Aliamphritea hakodatensis: one gene and its partner. The protein of the gene in region 1 binds, or shares a complex with, the protein of each later gene. Links are inferred from orthologs where the notes say so. Each region holds a gene or a part of one and is shown in the gene's direction. Other genes may lie near its edges.

Region 1 (9,191 bases):
ACCTATGTGTCTGAGGATCTGGGCGGTGCGTTTTCTGATCCTTTACTGGAGCTGTTTAAGACTCATCCGGAAGCGCAGTACGATCTGCTTGAGTTCCGTCATGCGCTGGAAGGGGTCTCTGCTTATTATGCTGCCTTGCGCAGTACCGCTGCGGATAAAGAAAACATTCGCGCCCGTTATAATGCCCTTCAGGAGCATCACGAGAATAAAGCCTTCGATAAAGAAGTGTATGCGGATGTGGATTTCCACCTGGCAATTGCTGAAGCCACACATAATATGGTGCTGTTACATATGATGCGCGCGCTCTTTACGCTATTGCGCCAGCATGTCTGGGATAACCTGCAGGATATTTATCCGAAGCCGGAAATTCGCGGCAAGATACATCAGCAACATTATGTGCTGATGGAAGCCATTCTTGAAGGGGATCCGGAGCGTGCCAGCCAGGCGGCGCATGATCATCTGGCATATGTGGAAGATGCCTTATTACAGCAGGGTAAGGAAGATACCCGCCTTAAGCGGGCTTTACGCCGGGCTGATCTGACCCCGCGCTGATCTGAAACCTCTGAACTTCAAGGTAATTCCCTGATTTGGTGACTTGTCTCAATTGGCACAAGTGACGTTTCTAACTTAAAGCGGGCCTTTTCCGGTGGGCTGTGTACGGTTCATTGCCTGAGCCCCCATCACCTGTAAATATCCTGTCATATACGTTCTGTATAAAAACTACACAGCTTGTTGCCAAGGTAGATTTTTGTAGTCTGACTAGACTTGAAAAGTCATTTTTTGTAGTATTACTACAAAATTTTTACCAACAAACCTTTATACCTCAGTGTGAAAAGTGGATTAAATGCGTCATGCTTAGGTCTGATTGGGTCATTAGTCGTTGTTTTTGCGATGATTCAGGCTGATCGTTACTCTGATTTGTTCTTTTGTAGTTGTTGGTGCCGGTGACCGGATGTCGCCTGTACCGCACCTGACCGTGCGTCGGTAAGCAAATTTTCAGAGCATTCTGGTTTGTTGGTGGTCAACAGCGCTTTATTCGGAAGCTGCCTGCTAATAAAAGATAGAAGTAAGAAAAAGTGGAGAAAGGAAACGTGCAAGACATAATCGATGATATTGATCCAATCGAAACGAATGAATGGCTGGATGCGCTCGAGTCTGTTGCAAAACACGAAGGTGATGAGCGCGCGCGTTATATCCTGAGTAAGCTTGGCGAAAGAGCCTCGGACATGGGGATCGAGTCGGCAAATACGTTAACAACGTCTTATGTAAATACGATTGCCCCTAAAGATGAAGCCCGGATGCCGGGTGATCTGTTTATGGAGCGCCGGATCCGTTCTTTTATCCGCTGGAACGCGATGGCAATGGTCATGCGTGCCAACGACAACGATGAAGGTCTTGGTGGCCACATCTCCAGTTTTTCTTCTTCCGCAACGCTTTATGATATCGGCTTTAACTATTTCTTCCGCGGCTCAGAAGGTGAGCAGGAAGGCGATCTGGTCTTTTTCCAGGGCCATATTGCGCCGGGTATCTACTCCCGTGCTTACCTTGAAGGCCGTCTGACAGAAGAGCAGATGGATAACTACCGCCGCGAAGTGGACGGTGTGGGCCTGTCTTCTTATCCACACCCGTGGCTGATGCCTGACTTCTGGCAGTTCCCGACGGTATCGATGGGTCTTGGCCCGATTCAGGCGATTTATCAGGCACACGTGATGCGTTACCTGTCTGCCCGCAGCCTGATTAACCGTGGTGACCGTAAGGTATGGGCATTCCTGGGTGACGGTGAGTGTGATGAGCCGGAATCTCTGGGGGCAATCGCACTGGCCGGCCGTGAACAGCTGGAAAACCTGGTGTTTGTGGTTAACTGTAACCTGCAGCGTCTGGACGGTCCGGTACGGGGTAACGGTAAGATTGTTCAGGAACTGGAAGGTGTATTCCGCGGTGCTGGGTGGAACGTGATTAAGTGCCTGTGGGGCCGTCACTGGGATCCGCTGTTTGAAAATGATACTTCCGGTTTGCTGAAAAAACGGATGGATGAAGTCTGCGACGGTGAACTGCAGAACTATAAGGCTAACGGTGGTGCGTATACCCGTGAGCATTTCTTCGGTAAGTATCCTGAGCTGCTTGAACTGGTTAAGGATATGTCTGATCAGGACATCATGAATCTGAACCGCGGTGGCCACGATCCGTATAAAGTATTCGCCGCTTACCAGCAGGCGATGAACCATAAAGGTCAGCCGACCGTTATTCTGGCGCAGACTGTAAAAGGATACGGTACCGGTAAATCCGGTCAGGCGAAAAACGATACTCACTCCATGAAGAAAGTGGCCATGGATGACCTGATGGACTTCCGTGACAACCACAATATTCCGCTGACGGATGAGCAGCTGAAAGATGTACCTTATTACCGGCCGTCGAAAGAGTCGCCGGAAATGAAGTATATGATGGACCGCCGTAATAAGCTGGGCGGTGTTTACCCGTCCCGCCGGGCAGATTTTGATGCGTTGGAAATTCCGCCTCTGGATACCTTCTCTTCCCAGCTGAAAGAAAGTGGGAAGCGTGAGATGTCCACTCAGATGACCCTGAACCGGGTGCTGAGCACGTTGGTGAAAGACAAGGCTATCGGCGAGCGTATCGTACCGATCGTGCCGGACGAAGCCCGTACCTTCGGTATGGAAGGTATGTTCCGTCAGTTAGGCATTTATACATCAGAAGGCCAGCGTTATGTGCCTCACGATGCTGATCAGATCATGTTCTATAAAGAATCCAAGACCGGTCAGATTCTGGAAGAAGGTATCAACGAAGCCGGTGCAATGAGTGCATGGATGGCGTGTGCAACGTCATACAGCAATAATAACTGCACCATGATCCCGTTCTACATTTACTACTCGATGTTTGGTTTCCAGCGCATCATGGATCTGGCCTGGGCGGCTGGTGATATGCAGGCCCGCGGTTTCCTGATCGGTGCCACGTCTGGCCGTACAACGCTGAACGGTGAAGGTCTGCAGCATCAGGACGGCCACTCCCACCTGATGGCGCAAATGATTCCGAACTGTGTCTCGTATGACCCGACATTCGGTTACGAGCTGACCGTCATTGTTCAGGACGGCCTTAAGCGCATGTTCCAGGACAAAGAGAACAAGTTCTACTACATCACTACGATGAACGAAAACTATGCCCACCCGGCTATGCCGATTGGTGCTGAAGAAGGCATCGTTAAGGGGATGTATCTGCTGCAGGAAGGCAAGCAGGCAGAGAAGAAAGTACAGCTGATGGGCTGCGGCACGATTCTGCGTGAAGTGATTGCAGCGGCGGACATCCTGCGTGATGAGTTTGGCATTGAAGCGGATATCTGGAGCACCACGTCTATCAACGAGGTGCGTCGCGATGCGCAGGCGGTTGCCCGCTGGAACATGCTGCACCCGGCACAGGAACAGCGTACCAGCTACCTGCAAGAGTGTCTGGCGGACCGTCAGGGCCCTGTGATTGCAGCGACCGATTACATGCGTATGTACCCTGAACAGCTGCGTGAATATATGCCGGGTACTTACCGGGTACTGGGAACTGACGGTTATGGCCGTTCAGATACCCGCAATAAGCTGCGTGAATTCTTTGAAGTAAACCGTCACTACGTGACAATTGCTGCCCTGACAGCACTGGCCGACGATGGTCTGATTGAGCGTTCTGTAATTGCCAGTGCGATGCAGAAGTTTGGCATTAACCCAGAAAAACCAGCCCCTTGGACTGTGTAACCCTGGCCAGACGGAAGCAAAAGAGGAAATGACTGTGAGTACTGTGAATATTACGGTTCCTGATTTAAGTGGTGCGGCTGACGTTGATGTAGTCGAAGTGTTTATTAAAGTCGGCGACAAGGTTGAAGAAGGGGATTCACTGATTGCCCTGGAGACCGATAAAGCTTCAATGGAAGTACCTGCGATGCAATCCGGTGTGGTTGTCTCGGTAGCTGTCAGCGAAGGCGATACCATCAACGAAGGCGACGCATTGTGTGTATTTGAAACGGCGGCAGCGGATGCGCCTGCAGAAGACGTTCCGGTTGTTGCTGAGCCTGTAGCAGAAGCGGCACCGGTGGCAACTGCACCGGCAGTGGCGCCTGCTGCGGCGAGCGAAACCGTTCAGGTTGCTGTACCTGATCTGAGCGGTGCCAGCGATGTAGATGTCGTTGAAGTATTTGTAAAAGCGGGCGACAGTGTATCGGAAGGTGATTCTCTGATCGCGTTGGAAACCGATAAAGCCTCGCTTGAAGTACCAGCTCCGCACAGCGGAACAATTGTCAGCATGGCGATCAGTGAAGGCGGCACTGTAAACGAAGGTGACGCACTGTGTGAAATGCAGATTGCAGGCAGTGCGCCTGTTGCTGAGCCGGTAGCCGAAGCACCGGTTTCTGAAGCCCCTGCTGCTCCGGCGCCTGCTGCTGAAATAGCCCCTGTAGTTGCCGGTGGTGTGGAAGATGTGCTGATTCCGGATCTGAGCGGTGCCACTGATGTGGATGTGGTGGAAGTGCTGGTTAAAGATGGCGACACCGTTGCGGAAGGTGATTCCCTGATCGCGCTGGAAACCGATAAGGCGTCCATGGAAGTACCGGCACCTAAGGCGGGTACTGTTAAATCCATGAAGATTAAAGAGGGTGACCAGGTGAATGCCGGTGACCTGCTGATGAGCCTTGAAGTGGCTGCAAGTGCTGCTCCTGTGGCAGCGGCTGCGCCAGCACCGGCTCCGGCGGCAGCTGCACCGGCTGCTTCAAAGCCTGCCGCGCCCGCTGCACAGCCAGCTCAGACCGTTGATAAAACTGAGCTGGAACAGAAGAATAAATCTGTTCATGCCGGCCCTGCGGTCCGTGCCATTGCCCGTGAATTCGGTGTTGATCTGGCGCTGGTTGCCGGTACCGGTTCGCGTAACCGTATCCTTAAGGAAGATGTTCAGGCCTATGTGAAAGCGTCTCTGAAGAAGCTGAAAGAGCAGCCTGCAGCGGCGGTAAGCGGTGGTTCCGGCATTCCGGCTATTCCGGAAATTGATTTCAGCCAGTTTGGTGAAGTCGAGCTGGAAAAACTGAGCAAAATCAAAAAAGTTACCCGCGATAACATGTCGCGTTGCTGGTTGAATATTCCGCATGTGACTCAGTTCGATAAGGCGGATATTACTGACCTGGAAGCGTTCCGTGCCGGTATGAAGGAAGAAGCTGCCCGTGAAGGGGTTAAGCTGACGCCGCTGCCGTTCATGATTAAAGCGATTGCTATGGCGCTGAAAGCGCATCCTAAGTTTAATGCTTCTCTGCATGCTGATGGCGAACATATTGTGTATAAAAAGTATGTGAACATTGGTATGGCGGTGGATACTCCGAATGGCCTGATGGTACCGGTTATCAAAGATGCGGATAAGAAGAGCATCTATGAGCTGTCCCGGGAAGCGGTTGAGCTGGCCGGTAAAGCGAAAGACCGTAAGCTGAAGCCGAATGAGATGCAGGGTGCATGCTTCACGATCTCCAGCCTGGGCGGTATTGGCGGCACCGGCTTTACGCCGATTGTGAATGCCCCTGAGGTGGCGATTCTGGGTGTGTCGAAGGCAGATATCGAGCCGCGCTGGAACGGTAAGGAATTTGAGCCACGTAAGATGTTGCCTTTGTGTCTGTCTTATGACCATCGGGCAATCAACGGCGGTGATGCAGGACGTTTCCTGACGTACCTGAATGCACTGCTAAGTGATGTACGTCGTATGGCGATGTAATCCGGTATTGTTTGGACAAACAATTGTCCGGGTAATAAAAAAGGCGCTGTTTAGCGCCTTTTTTGTATCTGCAGGAGAGTTGGTTTAACGGCGTAACAGGCTGAGCAGTTCAGCTGTTTTATCTTCCATCAGTGTCACATCCCCACGGGTTTCAACGTTAAGGCGCACCACCGGTTCAGTATTAGAGCTGCGCAGATTAAAGCGCCACTGGCCCATATCCAGGCTGATGCCGTCGGTGTGGTCAATGCTGACTGCGTCGTTCTGGTAGTGTTCAAGCACCCGCTGTATCGCGCTGGCCGGGTCTGCCAGTTTACTGTTGATCTCACCCGGCGACGGGTATTTGGCAATCCGGTCATCCACCAGTGCGGAAAGCGGTTGCTGTTTGTCGCTGATCAGTTCAGCAACCAGTAGCCAGGGTATCATTCCGCTGTCGCAGTAGAAGAAATCCCGGAAATAATGATGGGCACTCATTTCACCGCCGTATACGGCATCTTCTTCGCGCATGCGTTCCTTGATGAAGGCGTGCCCTGTTTTGCTCTGAATTGCCCGGCCACCACTGGCTTCAGCGATATCCAGTGTGTTCCAGATTAAGCGGGGGTCGTGGATGACTGCTTCGTCCGGGTGTTTGTTCAGGAAGGCTTCTGCCAGCAGGCCGACGATATAATATCCCTCGATAAAGCGGCCTTTTTCATCAAACAGGAAGCAGCGGTCAAAGTCGCCGTCCCACGCAATCCCCATGTCTGCCTTGTGCTCCAGGACGGCGGCAATGGTGTCGGCTCTGTTTTCCGGCAAAATGGGGTTGGGAATGCCATTAGGAAAGGTGCCGTCAGGCTGGTGGTGCAGCTTGATAAATTCTACCGGCACCTGCAGTTGTTTAAATGTGCGTTCCAGGGCATCAATGGCGGGACCGGCAACACCGTTACCGGCATTGACCACCAGGCGCAACGGTTTCAGTTTACTCAGGTCTGTATAGGTTTGCAGATGTTCAACGTAGGCGCCGCGGGTGTCGACCAGCTGATATCCGCCCCGGGCGGTGGGTTCCGGTTTGGGAAAGGTGTTTTCCCGGGTCAGGCGCTCAATGTCATTCAGGCCGGTGTCACCGCTGATGGGTTTGGAGCCTTTGCGTACCAGCTTCATGCCGTTGTAGTCTTCCGGGTTGTGGCTGGCGGTAACGACAATGCCGCCATCAGTGCCCAGATAAGCAGTTGCAAAGTAAATCTCTTCCGTGCCGCACAGGCCTATATCCAGTACATTCACACCTGAGTCCCGCAGGCCGTTGCTCAGGGCTTCTTTCAGTTCGCTGGTGGAAAGGCGCATATCGCCCCCCACAACAACAGTTTCAGGCTTCAGGAACTGTGCGTAAGCACGGCCTATCCGATAGGCAATATCGGTGTCCAGCTGGGTGCCGAGCTGGCCGCGAATATCATAAGCTTTGAAGCAGGCTAAAGGCGTCATATGGTATCCATAATCATTGGTGTTTTTTAGCGTTTGAAGAGTTGTGCATGCGGATAATGATTCCGGCGATCAGTATACCGGACAGGTTAGCAAACATATCCTGGAGTGAGAAATACCGGGCGGGCAGAAAACTTGCCTGGGCGTATTCAGAGCCGATCGCCAGTAAAATCAGTACCGCCGTAAACGCTTTAGTCAGGTTGGCAGGCAGCGCGTAATATCCGGAGAGGGCGACCAGCAGAAAGCCGGCAACGTGGCCGACCTTATCTGAATGCGGGAACAGTTCCTGAGGCGGTGTACTGCGGAACAGGCCTGCCAGAATGGCTGCGACGCTCAGGACAAAGACCAGTTGAGCAATGCTTCGGAGGTGTCTGGGCTGCATTAACGGCCGATGCCTGTGTAAGTGAATCCCTGATTCTGAAGCATTTCTTTATCGAAGATATTCCGGCCATCAATGATCAGCGGGGTGCGCATTTTTTCCAGCATCAGGTTGTAGTCCGGTGACCAGTATTCCTGCCATTCGGTGACAATCAGCAGGGCATCACTGTTTTCCAGTGCAGCGTAACGGTTATCGCAGAACCGGAGTGAGGGGGTGTTACCGAAATGTTCCCGGAGGTTTTGCAGGGCCTGAGGATCATGCAGTTTGACGGTAACCTGCTGAGCCAGCAGTGCTTCAATAATTTTCAGACTGGGGGCGTTATCTATGCTGGCGGTTTCCGGTTTAAAGGAGCCGCCCCATAACGTCACGGTTTTACCTTTCAGATCACACTGATAATGTTGCCATAACTTCCTGAACAGGAGCTCTTTCTGAACTTCGTTCTCTTTGATAACCGTTGCCAATAGCGACGGGTTACTCTTCTGCTCAAACAGCTCAGAAAACTTACGGGTGTACTCCTGAAAGTTCTGACCGCCAAATCCACAGCCAGGAGACATATAGTGATGACCGATACGGGGGTCTGCACCCATGCCCTGACGGATGACGTCAATATCAACGTTAATCTGGTCGGCCAGGTTGGCGAGTTCATTGATGTAGCCGATCCGGATGGCCAGCATGCCGGTAATAGCAAACTTGGTGAATTCGGCTTCTTTCGGGGCCATTACCTGAATGTTGTCGGCAGACTGGCTGAAAGGGCGCAGCAAAGCATTGGTCTGGAGAATGCTCCATTCCTGATCGGCGCCGATGATCAGTCGTTTCGGCGTTGCAAAATCATTAATGGCATTACCTTCCTGAATCAGATCCGGCAGATAAATCGCATCATGCTGTTCTGACCGGGTGAGAATATTTTGCAGCTTTTGAGTTGCACCGACACCAAAGTTTGACTGATTGACGATTAAACGCTGCGTGTTGGCTTCCCGGGTTTCCTGTCTGACGATTTTCTCGGCAAGGCTGATCTCATCTGCGTTCAGTGCGAGCCAGTGCACCGTGGTATCGGCGTCGCTTTGCGAGCCACGAATCAGCCGGCCTGAGCGGATTTGTTGCTCAGCAAGCTCAAGTAAACCCGGTTCATTTACCAGTACCCGAATTGCCGCCAGGGGAGGGGGCTGACTGTTGTCACCGCCGGCATGCTCGATAATGGTTACTTCGTTGCCACTGCGGGCAAGGCAGGCTGCGGCCACCCAGGATGTCAGTTCTTTTCCGTAGACTGTGATTTTCATGCTGAATTATCCGTCGTTTGTATGCCGGGTGCCGGTATTTGACTGAATGAAGTCAATCAGGCCTGCTGTGGAGCTGTCCAGTGCGGAGGTGTCGTCATCGTCGAACTGGGAGAGCAGTTCCGTGGCAATCACCTTACCCAGTTCAACCCCCCACTGGTCAAATGGATTAATATTCCAGATGACAGATTGAACGAATACCTTGTGTTCATACAGGGCGATGAGCTCCCCGAGGGTTTCCGGATTAAGGCTTTTCAGCATAATGGTGCTTGAGGGCTGGTTGCCCTGATAGCGCTTGTGTGCCGGTGCCTGCTCGGCCGCGTCGAGTATACTGTCCCCCAGGGCTA
Region 2 (9,239 bases), 180 kb from region 1 along the record:
AGGCACACAACGATCATACTGGTTACGCAGTAAACTCTTCTGACACTAACTGGAAAACAAGCGCCGGTGAATGCTGGCAGATTTCCGAGTTTAAATCTGAAGACCTTACTGTTGACTGTGGCGCAGAACCGGCCAAAGAGCCTGCACCGGTTATGGCAAAAGAAGAACCAAAAACTAAAACAATGATGGTTTCAGAAAGCAAATCATTTGTTGTTAACTTTGCGTTTGACAGCTCTGAAGTAGAATCTGTCAGCAACATTGCGAACTACGCAAACTCTCTGAAAAAGCTGGACGCGATCCGTTTAAACGGTTACACCGATGATATCGGTAGCAACAGCTACAACAACGCGCTGTCTGAGCGTCGTGTTAAAGCGGTAGAAGCTGCTCTGACTAACGCTGGCGTTAGCACGTCTAGCATCGTTTCTCACCACTACGGTGAAGCTGACCCGGTTCGCACCTGTGCAGAATCAGGCAAAAGCCAGATCAGCTGCCTGCGCGCTAACCGTCGTGTAGAAGTTATGATTGAAGGTCAGAATCAGGTTACTGTTAGCCAGTAATTCCCTGACAGTAAAAAAACCGATAGGCTATTCGTTATATCATTAACGAAACTATCGGTTTTTTTATGTCTGTTTATCTGCTTCGTATTGTTACAACCGCTGTACTGCTGCTCAGCCTAACCACGAATATCAGTGTTGCTGAACAGACTTACCCGCCACAAAAAGTCATTTATCATATAAATTATCCTGACACTTCCCGGATAAATGCCACCTTCACAAATATAAGCAATCATCTTGCCGCTGTTGGTGAAGACAACATTGATCTTAAAGTTATGATTCACGGGGCAGCGCTGGAGTATTTTCTTTCAGCCAGTGAAGATGAGGCAAAACAGATCCTCCTTGACAGCATCAGACTGGAAGGTGCACACCTATTATTTTGCGGTAATACTCTCGACGCTTACAGCAAAACAATTGATGATATATACGGTGCTGAAACACAAGACCGGGTTCAGGCGGGACTGCCTGCTATTGTAGCGTTACAACAGCAGGGATACATTTACGTTCGCCCATAAAAAAACCACGCCGTGTTCGTGGTTTTTAATACTTTCATTTCAGGCCTATGGAATACCTTTACTGGGCGCACCTTCATACGCAATTTGCCACTTACCGTCCTGCTTTACCCAGTACTGACGTTTAATGCTGTCACCGTTGTAATTATTACTGCTGTAACTTTGTTCAAACGATGCAACCAATAAATCTGGCTGATCCGGGTACTGATATAAACTCAGGTTTTCGATATCCACATCAATAAAAGACTTTGCCGCATTTACCCGGCGCTTATGCGCCACAAAACGCTTATAGTCTTCTTTACCGTTATCAAAATCCCGCGAGTAATGGCTGACAAACTTATCGGTATCCAGGCTTTGCCAGTCATCCCGCCAGTTATTCACAACCCGAACTAACTGTGCCTGATTTTCCAGCCAGCTTTGCTGATCAATCCACTCGAAATTTGTGCCTAACAATACCGGCGTTGCATTAAAATCGACAATTCCATCCAACTCAGAAAAATGCTGATTCGTTAATGACAGACATCCTTCACTGGCCTGCGGCGGACGGCTGAAGGTATCTTTTGGAGAGCCGTGCAGCCATATACCACTGCCGTTATAACCGTTACGGACATCCCACACATTAGGATAGTTAATCGGTAACGCACCTGAACCGTAGCGGGCAGGCAGCTGTTCATCCGTCAGCCGGCTGGTTGTAAAATACACACCCAGCGGGGTTTTTAAATCCCCCCGGATACGTTTATTCACCCCGCCACGACCATAAGATACGTAATAATCTTTAATTAAAACGGGAATACCCTTTTGATTTTCAAAAAGGTACAAACGTGAACTGGACATATCAACAACGATGACATGCTCCTGATCACCAGACATCTTAATCAGGCTTGAAGGAATCAGCCCGGTATCAGGACGAACCGATGCAATGTTCATCCGGGCCTTAGCTTCTTTAATCAACCCGCTCAGGGCTTTGGCATCAGCATCCGTTTTATTATTGCCAACCGTGCTCAGGGGGGCTCCCTGTGCAGCCATCAGATCTGCATAGATTAACTGAGCGAGACGGAAATCAGGCTGCTCATCAATCAGTGTTTTCAGTTTATCAACCGCACCGTTAAGCTGGTTTTGCTGTAAATCACCCAGGCTTGATAACAGTAATGTTTCACGGTCCAGCGTCTGATCAGCATACGTAATCTGATCGGCAACCACTGATGCTGAAAAACAAGCACAAAAGGTCAGTAAACTGACACTGCGTCGCAGCGACGCTCCTTGATTAATAAATCGTCGTATCATTATGAAATCAACCAGGCCCTGATGCTATTTATTGACCGAATTATACAGTTCTGTACATTCGCCGCAAACAGGAATGTTAGCGATTACAAACCCCTATGGTTATATAATTCTTTAGATATTCCCTGAAAAGATATCAGAAGCCGGATTCACAGGTCAGGTTACCGGAAAACAAAACCATGCCGCTTTATACATTCATCACATGCTCTGTTTAACAATTTTAATTGCCACAATGATCATTTTTTATTTCCCCCCCGGAAGCGGCACGGTGCGGGGGTTTATAGCGTACTACACAAAAAAAACAGTATATAAAATAAACAATTGTCAGCTGAACTTTACTGAATCCTGTGCTATCCAATTATTAAACGCTAGTAAAATCAGTTCCGGTTGATTTATCAGTTCAACCCGGAATTTCCAAAGTTTTATGCGTACGGAGGATCCCGTCATGTTTAAACAAATGGAAACCGACGCGCTGGAACAACTGCATTTTTTCAGCGACCCTGGCACCGGATTACGAGCCGTGATTGCTATACATAGCACAGTACGCGGCCCGGCTCTCGGCGGCTGCCGGTTTATTCCCTACAGTACGAATGATGATGCCATCACGGATGCGATCCGGCTGGCGAAAGGCATGAGTTATAAAGCCGCGTTAGCGGGGCTGCCATTCGGTGGCGGCAAAGCCGTTATCATCCGGCCAGACAATCTTAATGACCGGCACGCGCTGATGCGCAGCTTCGGTCAGGCCATAGACAGCCTCAGTGGTCAGTATATTACCGCCATGGACAGCGGCACCCTGGTAGATGATATGGATGACATCGCAACCCGGACGTCCTATGTATCCTGTACACAGCAGATGGGAGATCCTTCTCCGGCAACCGCCAGAGGCGTCTTCGCCGGCATCCGCGCAAACCTGCAATATACCACCGGCAGCGATTCCCTGAAGGGACGCCACATTGCCATACAGGGCCTCGGTCATGTTGGTCTTAATCTGGCATTCCGGCTGCGTCAGGCCGGCGCTCATCTGACCGTTACAGACATCGATGACAATAAAATGCTGCAAGCCAGACAACAGCTCAGTACTGCTATCTGCAGACCTGAAGAAATCTATGATGTGAGTTGCGACGTATTCAGCCCGTGTGGTCTGGGTGCAGTGATCAACGACGATACCCTGCCCCGGTTACGCTGTAAAAGCATTGCAGGATCTGCAAATAACCAGTTGAAAACGCCGGCCGCAGGCCTGCAACTAAAACAGCGGAATATACTTTACGCGCCGGATTACGTCATTAATGCCGGTGGTCTGATGTTTGTTGCTATGCGTTATCAGCAACAGACCGATACCGCTATCGAAGCAAAAATAACCGGCATTTTTGACACATTATCAGACCTCTATATGGAGGCCAGACAAAGCAGTCAGGTTATCAGTGATATCGCTGATCAGCGCGCATCAGAGATTATTCAACAGGCAGATTCGGGACAGTTTCAGGCAGCCTGAAACCCTACAGGAGTGCAGCATATGACACAGGTATATCAGGGCGAAATACAATTTCGCCGCTTTCTGGACGAACAGGGCACCCCGGTTGCTGATCTCCCCGAATGGGCCAGACAGCCCGAACCCCTGCAAAGCTACTACCGCAATATGGTACTGGCACGGCAACTTGATACGAAAATCATTGCCCTGCAACGCACAGGCCAGATGGGCACCTACCCCTCAATGCTGGGCGCAGAAGCCATAGACGCTGTCAGCGGAGAGTTAATGCAGCCGGACGACGTACTGGTGCCGTATTACCGCAATCACTCTCTGCAGATAATCCGTGGTGCAGAGATACTCGACATTCTCAATTACTGGGGCGGAGATGAGCGGGGCAATGCTTCTCCCGGCTACGGACAAGACTTTCCAAATGCGGTACCGATTGCCACCCAGAGCCTGCACGCCACCGGGGTCGCCACAGCATTAAAAATCCGCGGTGAAAAACGTGTGGCTGTCAGTTTTTGCGGTGACGGCGCGACCTCGAAAGGTGACTTTATGGAAGCCCTTAACCTGGCCGGCGCCTGGCAATTACCGGTGGTGTTTTTCGTGAACAATAACCAGTGGGCGATTTCTGTGCCCAGAAGTATTCAGTGCGGCGCTGAAACACTGGCACAAAAAGGCCTCGGAGCAGGTATCCGGTGTGAGCAGATTGACGGCAATGATGTCATCGCCATTCACGAAGCAATGGCAGATGCCCTGAAGCATGCCCGTGACGGTAAAGGTGCCACCCTTATTGAAGCGATCAGCTATCGGCTGAGCGACCACACAACCGCTGATGATGCAACCCGCTACCGTCACAACGATGAGCTCAAAGCGGCCTGGCAAAAAGAGCCGGTTAAACGCTTACAGAACTACCTGGTTGCCAACGGATGGTGGGACGAGGTTCAGGAACAGGCCTGGCTGAATGAAGTCCAGAAAATTATTCAGGATCAGGTTGATGCGTATCTGAACATGGACACGCAGCCGGTGGAAAGCATCTTTGATTACCTCTATGCAGAGCTGCCCAAAGCACTTCAGGAACAACGGACCAGTGCAGTCATCAAAGCAATGACGGGAGGATCACATCATGAGTCATGAAGTCCATAACGTTACCCTGGTAGAAGCCGTCAATCTGGCACTGATGTCTGAAATGCAAAAAGACGAATCGGTTATCGTTCTGGGGGAAGATATCGGCACCAATGGTGGTGTTTTCCGCGCCACAGTGGGCCTGCGTGAAGCTTTTGGTCTGAAACGGGTACTCGACACCCCCCTTGCTGAAAACATGATTGCCGGCCTGAGCATTGGCATGGCTACCCAGGGACTTAAACCGGTTGCTGAGATTCAGTTTATGGGATTCATTTTCCCCACCATGGAACAGCTGATCTGCCATGGTGCCCGGATGCGTAACCGCACCCGGGGACGCCTCAGTTGCCCGCTGGTCATCCGCGCCCCTTTTGGCGGCGGCATTCATGCCCCGGAACATCATTCAGAAAGCACAGAAGCCCTGCTGGCGCACATTCCGGGCATCCGGGTAGTCATTCCCTCCTCGCCGGCCCGCGCATACGGCCTTCTGCTGGCAGCAATACGGGATCCTGATCCGGTGGTGTTTCTGGAACCCAAACGAATATACCGGCTCAGCGCACAGCCTGTTGAAGATAACGGCCAGGCCCTGCCACTGGATACCTGCTTCACCCTCCGGGAAGGTAACGACATAACACTGATCAGTTGGGGGGCTATGATAAAAGAAACTCTAGAAGCCGCTGACGCCCTCAAAGAACAGAACATCGACTGTGAAGTCATCGATGTTGCCTGTATGAACCCGCTGGATCACGACACCATACTTTCCTCAGTGGCCAAAACTGGCCGGTGTGTGATTATCCACGAAGCCCCTAAAAGCTGTGCAGTCGGTGCTGAAATTTCCGCCACCATCGCGGAAAGGGCCCTGCTCAGCCTCAAAGCGCCGGTACAGCGTGTTACCGGCTACGACACAGTAATGCCTTACTACAAGCTTGAGCAGCAATATATGCCGAACACGGCAGACATTCTCGCAGCAGTTCAGACAACACTGGAGTTCGCATGAAGTATTTCAAATTACCGGATTTAGGCGAAGGCTTACCGGAAGCCGAAATTCTGGAATGGCGCATACAGGAAGGTGATACCGTTAAAACCGATCAGATACTGGTCTCAGTTGAAACGGCAAAAGCAATCATCGAGATTCCCTCCCCTCAGGACGGCACAATTGCTCACCTGTTCGGCGCAGCTGGCGACACTATTCATACCGGTGAACCCCTGATTGAATTCGCTGGCGAAGAAGATACCGACAGCGGCACCGTGGTCGGCAAGCTCAGCCAGGAAGCCAGCAGCACAGATGATCATTTTTATATCGGTGCAGCCCCCAGTACACAAAACCACCAGCCACAGATGACGCCGGCGGTAAGAGCACTTGCACAGCGTCTGGGGGTCGATATCAACCAGCTACAGGGCAGCGGGCACGACGGCCATATAACCCCGAGAGACATTGAGCATGCCGCCCATCTTGATCAGTTGCACGGTAAAGCAGAGCCCCTTCGCGGCGTGCGTAAACAGATGGCTAAAAATATGGCCCGTGCACAGGCTGAAGTGGTCCCCGTTACCCTGAATGATGACGTCAACATCAGTAACTGGGAAGGCAAGCAGGACATAACCATGCGGCTGATGCATGCCATTGCCGCCGGCTGTCGCGCTGAGCCTTCACTCAATGCATGGTTTGACGGCCCGCGGCTGGCCAGACGGCTGCACAGCAAAATTCATCTCGGAGTGGCCGTTGATACCGAGCAGGGATTATTTGTGCCGGTCATGCGGGATATCGGCAACCGGGACCTGAACGACCTTCGTCAGGGCCTCGACAACCTGCGCAAGGATGTTATCAACCGGACAATTCCACCCGCTGAACTGACCGGTAACACCATTACCCTTTCCAACTTCGGAACCATCGCCGGACGCTATGCCAACCCCATTGTCGTACCGCCAACCGTTGCTATTCTCGGTGCCGGCGCCATCTACATGGCCGCCTATCTGAATGCTCAGGATGAACCTGAAATGCACCCCACCCTGCCTCTCTCCCTGACCTTTGATCACCGCGCAGCCACCGGGGGCGAAGCCGCCCGTTTCATGCGGGCTGTTAAAGAGGATCTGATTAAAAATCAAATAGTTGATTCAACACAAAATGAGGAAAATTTCGTCAGGGAAGAGCAATCTTGAACTACACTGATTAATAAAGGTTGACCGAGAAAAGCGTTATGAGTCCTTAAGTAAGACAATTTAATTCACGTTTAAGGAAGGTGGGACATGAATATTTTTGAACAATACAAAGCACGCTTTGATGCCACGCAAGAACAGGAATACAGCCTGCAAGAGTATTTAGATATCTGTAAAGAAGATCCGATGGCTTACGCCAGTGCAGCAGAGCGTATCCTTGATGCCATCGGCAAACCTGAGCTGGTTGATACATCACTGGACCCAAGACTGAGCCGGATTTTCTCTAACAAACTGATCCAGCGCTACCCTTCTTTTGATGAGTTCTACGGCATGGAAGATGCCATCGAACAGATTGTTTCTTACTTTAAACATGCCGCACAGGGCCTGGAAGAACGTAAACAGATTCTGTACCTGCTTGGCCCGGTGGGCGGCGGTAAATCTTCTCTGGCCGAACGCCTGAAAGCACTGATGGAGCACATTCCCTTCTATGCCATTAAAGGGTCTCCTATCAACGAATCCCCACTGGGTCTTTTCAATCCGGCTGAAGATGCGGACATTCTTGAAGAAGAATACGGCATTCCACGCCGTTACATTAAAGGTCTGATGTCCCCATGGGCAGTAAAACGCCTGAACGAATACGGTGGCGATATCAGCCAGTTCAGAGTCGTGAAACTGTATCCCTCCATCCTGAATCAGATCGCCATCGCAAAAACCGAACCGGGTGACGAGAACAATCAGGACATCTCCAGCCTTGTCGGTAAAGTGGATATCCGTATGCTGGAAGAATATCCGCAACACGATCCCGATGCCTACAGTTTCTCCGGTGCGCTGTGTCACGCTAACCAGGGTATGATGGAATTTGTCGAAATGTTCAAGGCGCCGATTAAGGTACTGCACCCGTTACTGACTGCCACGCAGGAAGGTAACTACAACAGTACAGAAGGCATGGCATCCATTCCGTTCGAAGGCATTTTGCTGGCCCACTCAAACGAATCAGAATGGCAGAGCTTTAAAAACAACAAAACCAACGAGGCCTTCATCGACCGGGTATATATCGTCAAAGTACCTTATTGCATGCGTGTCTCTGAAGAAATTCATATCTATCAGAAACTGCTGGAACACAGCTCATTACGTAACGCACCCTGCGCACCGGATACGCTGCATATGCTGGCACAGTTCTCCGTTCTGTCACGGATTAAAGAACCAGAGAATTCTAATACCTTCTCGAAGATGCGTATCTATGACGGCGAAAACCTGAAAGATACCGATCCTAAGGCTAAATCCCTGCAGGAATATAAAGACTCTGCCGGAGTGGATGAAGGCATGGAAGGCCTGTCGACCCGTTTTGCCTTTAAGATACTCTCCAAGGTATTCAATTTCGACCCGGTGGAGATTGCCGCGAACCCGGTACACCTGATGTATGTACTTGAGCAGCAAATTGAACAGCAACAGTTCCCGGCGGAAGTTCAGGAACGTCTGATTGGCTTCCTGAAAGAATATATTGCGCCGAAGTATATTGAGTTCCTGGGTAAAGAAATTCAGACCGCCTATCTGGAATCTTATTCTGAGTATGGTCAGAACATCTTTGACCGTTATGTTACCTATGCAGATTTCTGGATTCAGGATCAGGAATACAGAGATCCGGAAACCGGCGATATTCTGAACCGGGTAGCCATCAGCGAAGAGCTTGAGAAAATTGAGAAGCCGGCCGGTATCAGCAACCCCAAAGACTTCCGTCATGAAATCGTCAATTTCGTACTCCGTGCCCGGGCTGACAACAAAGGCAAAAATCCGGCGTGGAACAGCTACGAAAAAATGCGCACGGTCATCGAAAAGAAAATGTTCTCTAATACAGAGGATCTGTTGCCGGTCATTTCCTTCAATCCGAAGGCATCCAGCGAAGACCAGAAGAAACACAGCGAATTCGTGAAACGTATGACCGAACGGGGTTATACAGAGAAACAGGTTCGCTTGTTGTCTGAATGGTATATACGGGTCAGAAAGTCGCAGTAACTGCCCCCCTAAAACAGCTGGAGGACGAGTATGAGTTATATCATTGACCGTCGCCTCAACGCGAAGAAGAAAAGTACCGTGAATCGCCAGCGCTTTTTACGACGGTACAAAGCGCATATCAAGCGTTCAGTGGAA

What was found.
Region 2: the proteins of aceF (region 1) and PCI15_RS05550 are in contact, whole or in part, in a crystal structure (PDB 1W85), measured with the Geobacillus stearothermophilus proteins. The link is inferred for Aliamphritea hakodatensis from one-to-one orthologs. Residues at the interface, in WP_033016211.1 of Geobacillus stearothermophilus: Val129, Ile130, Ala131, Met132, Pro133, Arg136, Lys137, Arg157; in WP_033016213.1 of Geobacillus stearothermophilus: Ile282, Leu283, Ser284, Leu285, Glu286, Phe325.

Annotation. Positions count from the first base shown.
Region 1 is NZ_AP025281.1:1,394,356-1,403,546, forward strand. Bases 3,311-6,261 are described here. They hold aceF (dihydrolipoyllysine-residue acetyltransferase), read left to right. Parts: upstream 3,311-3,783; coding sequence 3,784-5,739; downstream 5,740-6,261. Other genes in these bases: aceE (pyruvate dehydrogenase (acetyl-transferring), homodimeric type), read left to right, coding at 3,311-3,749; PCI15_RS06360 (phosphohexomutase domain-containing protein), read right to left, coding at 5,824-6,261. In the rest of the region: pyruvate dehydrogenase complex transcriptional repressor PdhR, read left to right, coding at 1-552; more of aceE, read left to right, coding at 1,092-3,310; more of PCI15_RS06360, read right to left, coding at 6,262-7,194; PCI15_RS06365 (VanZ family protein), read right to left, coding at 7,208-7,573; PCI15_RS06370 (nucleotide sugar dehydrogenase), read right to left, coding at 7,573-8,847; pgi (glucose-6-phosphate isomerase), read right to left, coding at 8,854-9,191. UniProt on the Bacillus subtilis protein: The pyruvate dehydrogenase complex catalyzes the overall conversion of pyruvate to acetyl-CoA and CO(2).
Region 2 is NZ_AP025281.1:1,217,782-1,227,020, reverse strand. What follows is about bases 3,939-6,937. They hold PCI15_RS05550 (alpha-ketoacid dehydrogenase subunit beta), read left to right. Parts: upstream 3,939-4,941; coding sequence 4,942-5,934; downstream 5,935-6,937. Other genes in these bases: PCI15_RS05545 (dihydrolipoamide acetyltransferase family protein), read left to right, coding at 5,931-6,937; pdhA (pyruvate dehydrogenase (acetyl-transferring) E1 component subunit alpha), read left to right, coding at 3,939-4,952. Also shown: PCI15_RS05575 (OmpA family protein), read left to right, coding at 1-557; PCI15_RS05570 (DsrE family protein), read left to right, coding at 623-1,069; PCI15_RS05565 (L,D-transpeptidase family protein), read right to left, coding at 1,115-2,350; PCI15_RS05560 (Leu/Phe/Val dehydrogenase), read left to right, coding at 2,793-3,839; more of pdhA, read left to right, coding at 3,861-3,938; more of PCI15_RS05545, read left to right, coding at 6,938-7,094; PCI15_RS05540 (PrkA family serine protein kinase), read left to right, coding at 7,182-9,104; PCI15_RS05535 (YeaH/YhbH family protein), read left to right, coding at 9,135-9,239. UniProt on the Bacillus subtilis protein: The pyruvate dehydrogenase complex catalyzes the overall conversion of pyruvate to acetyl-CoA and CO(2).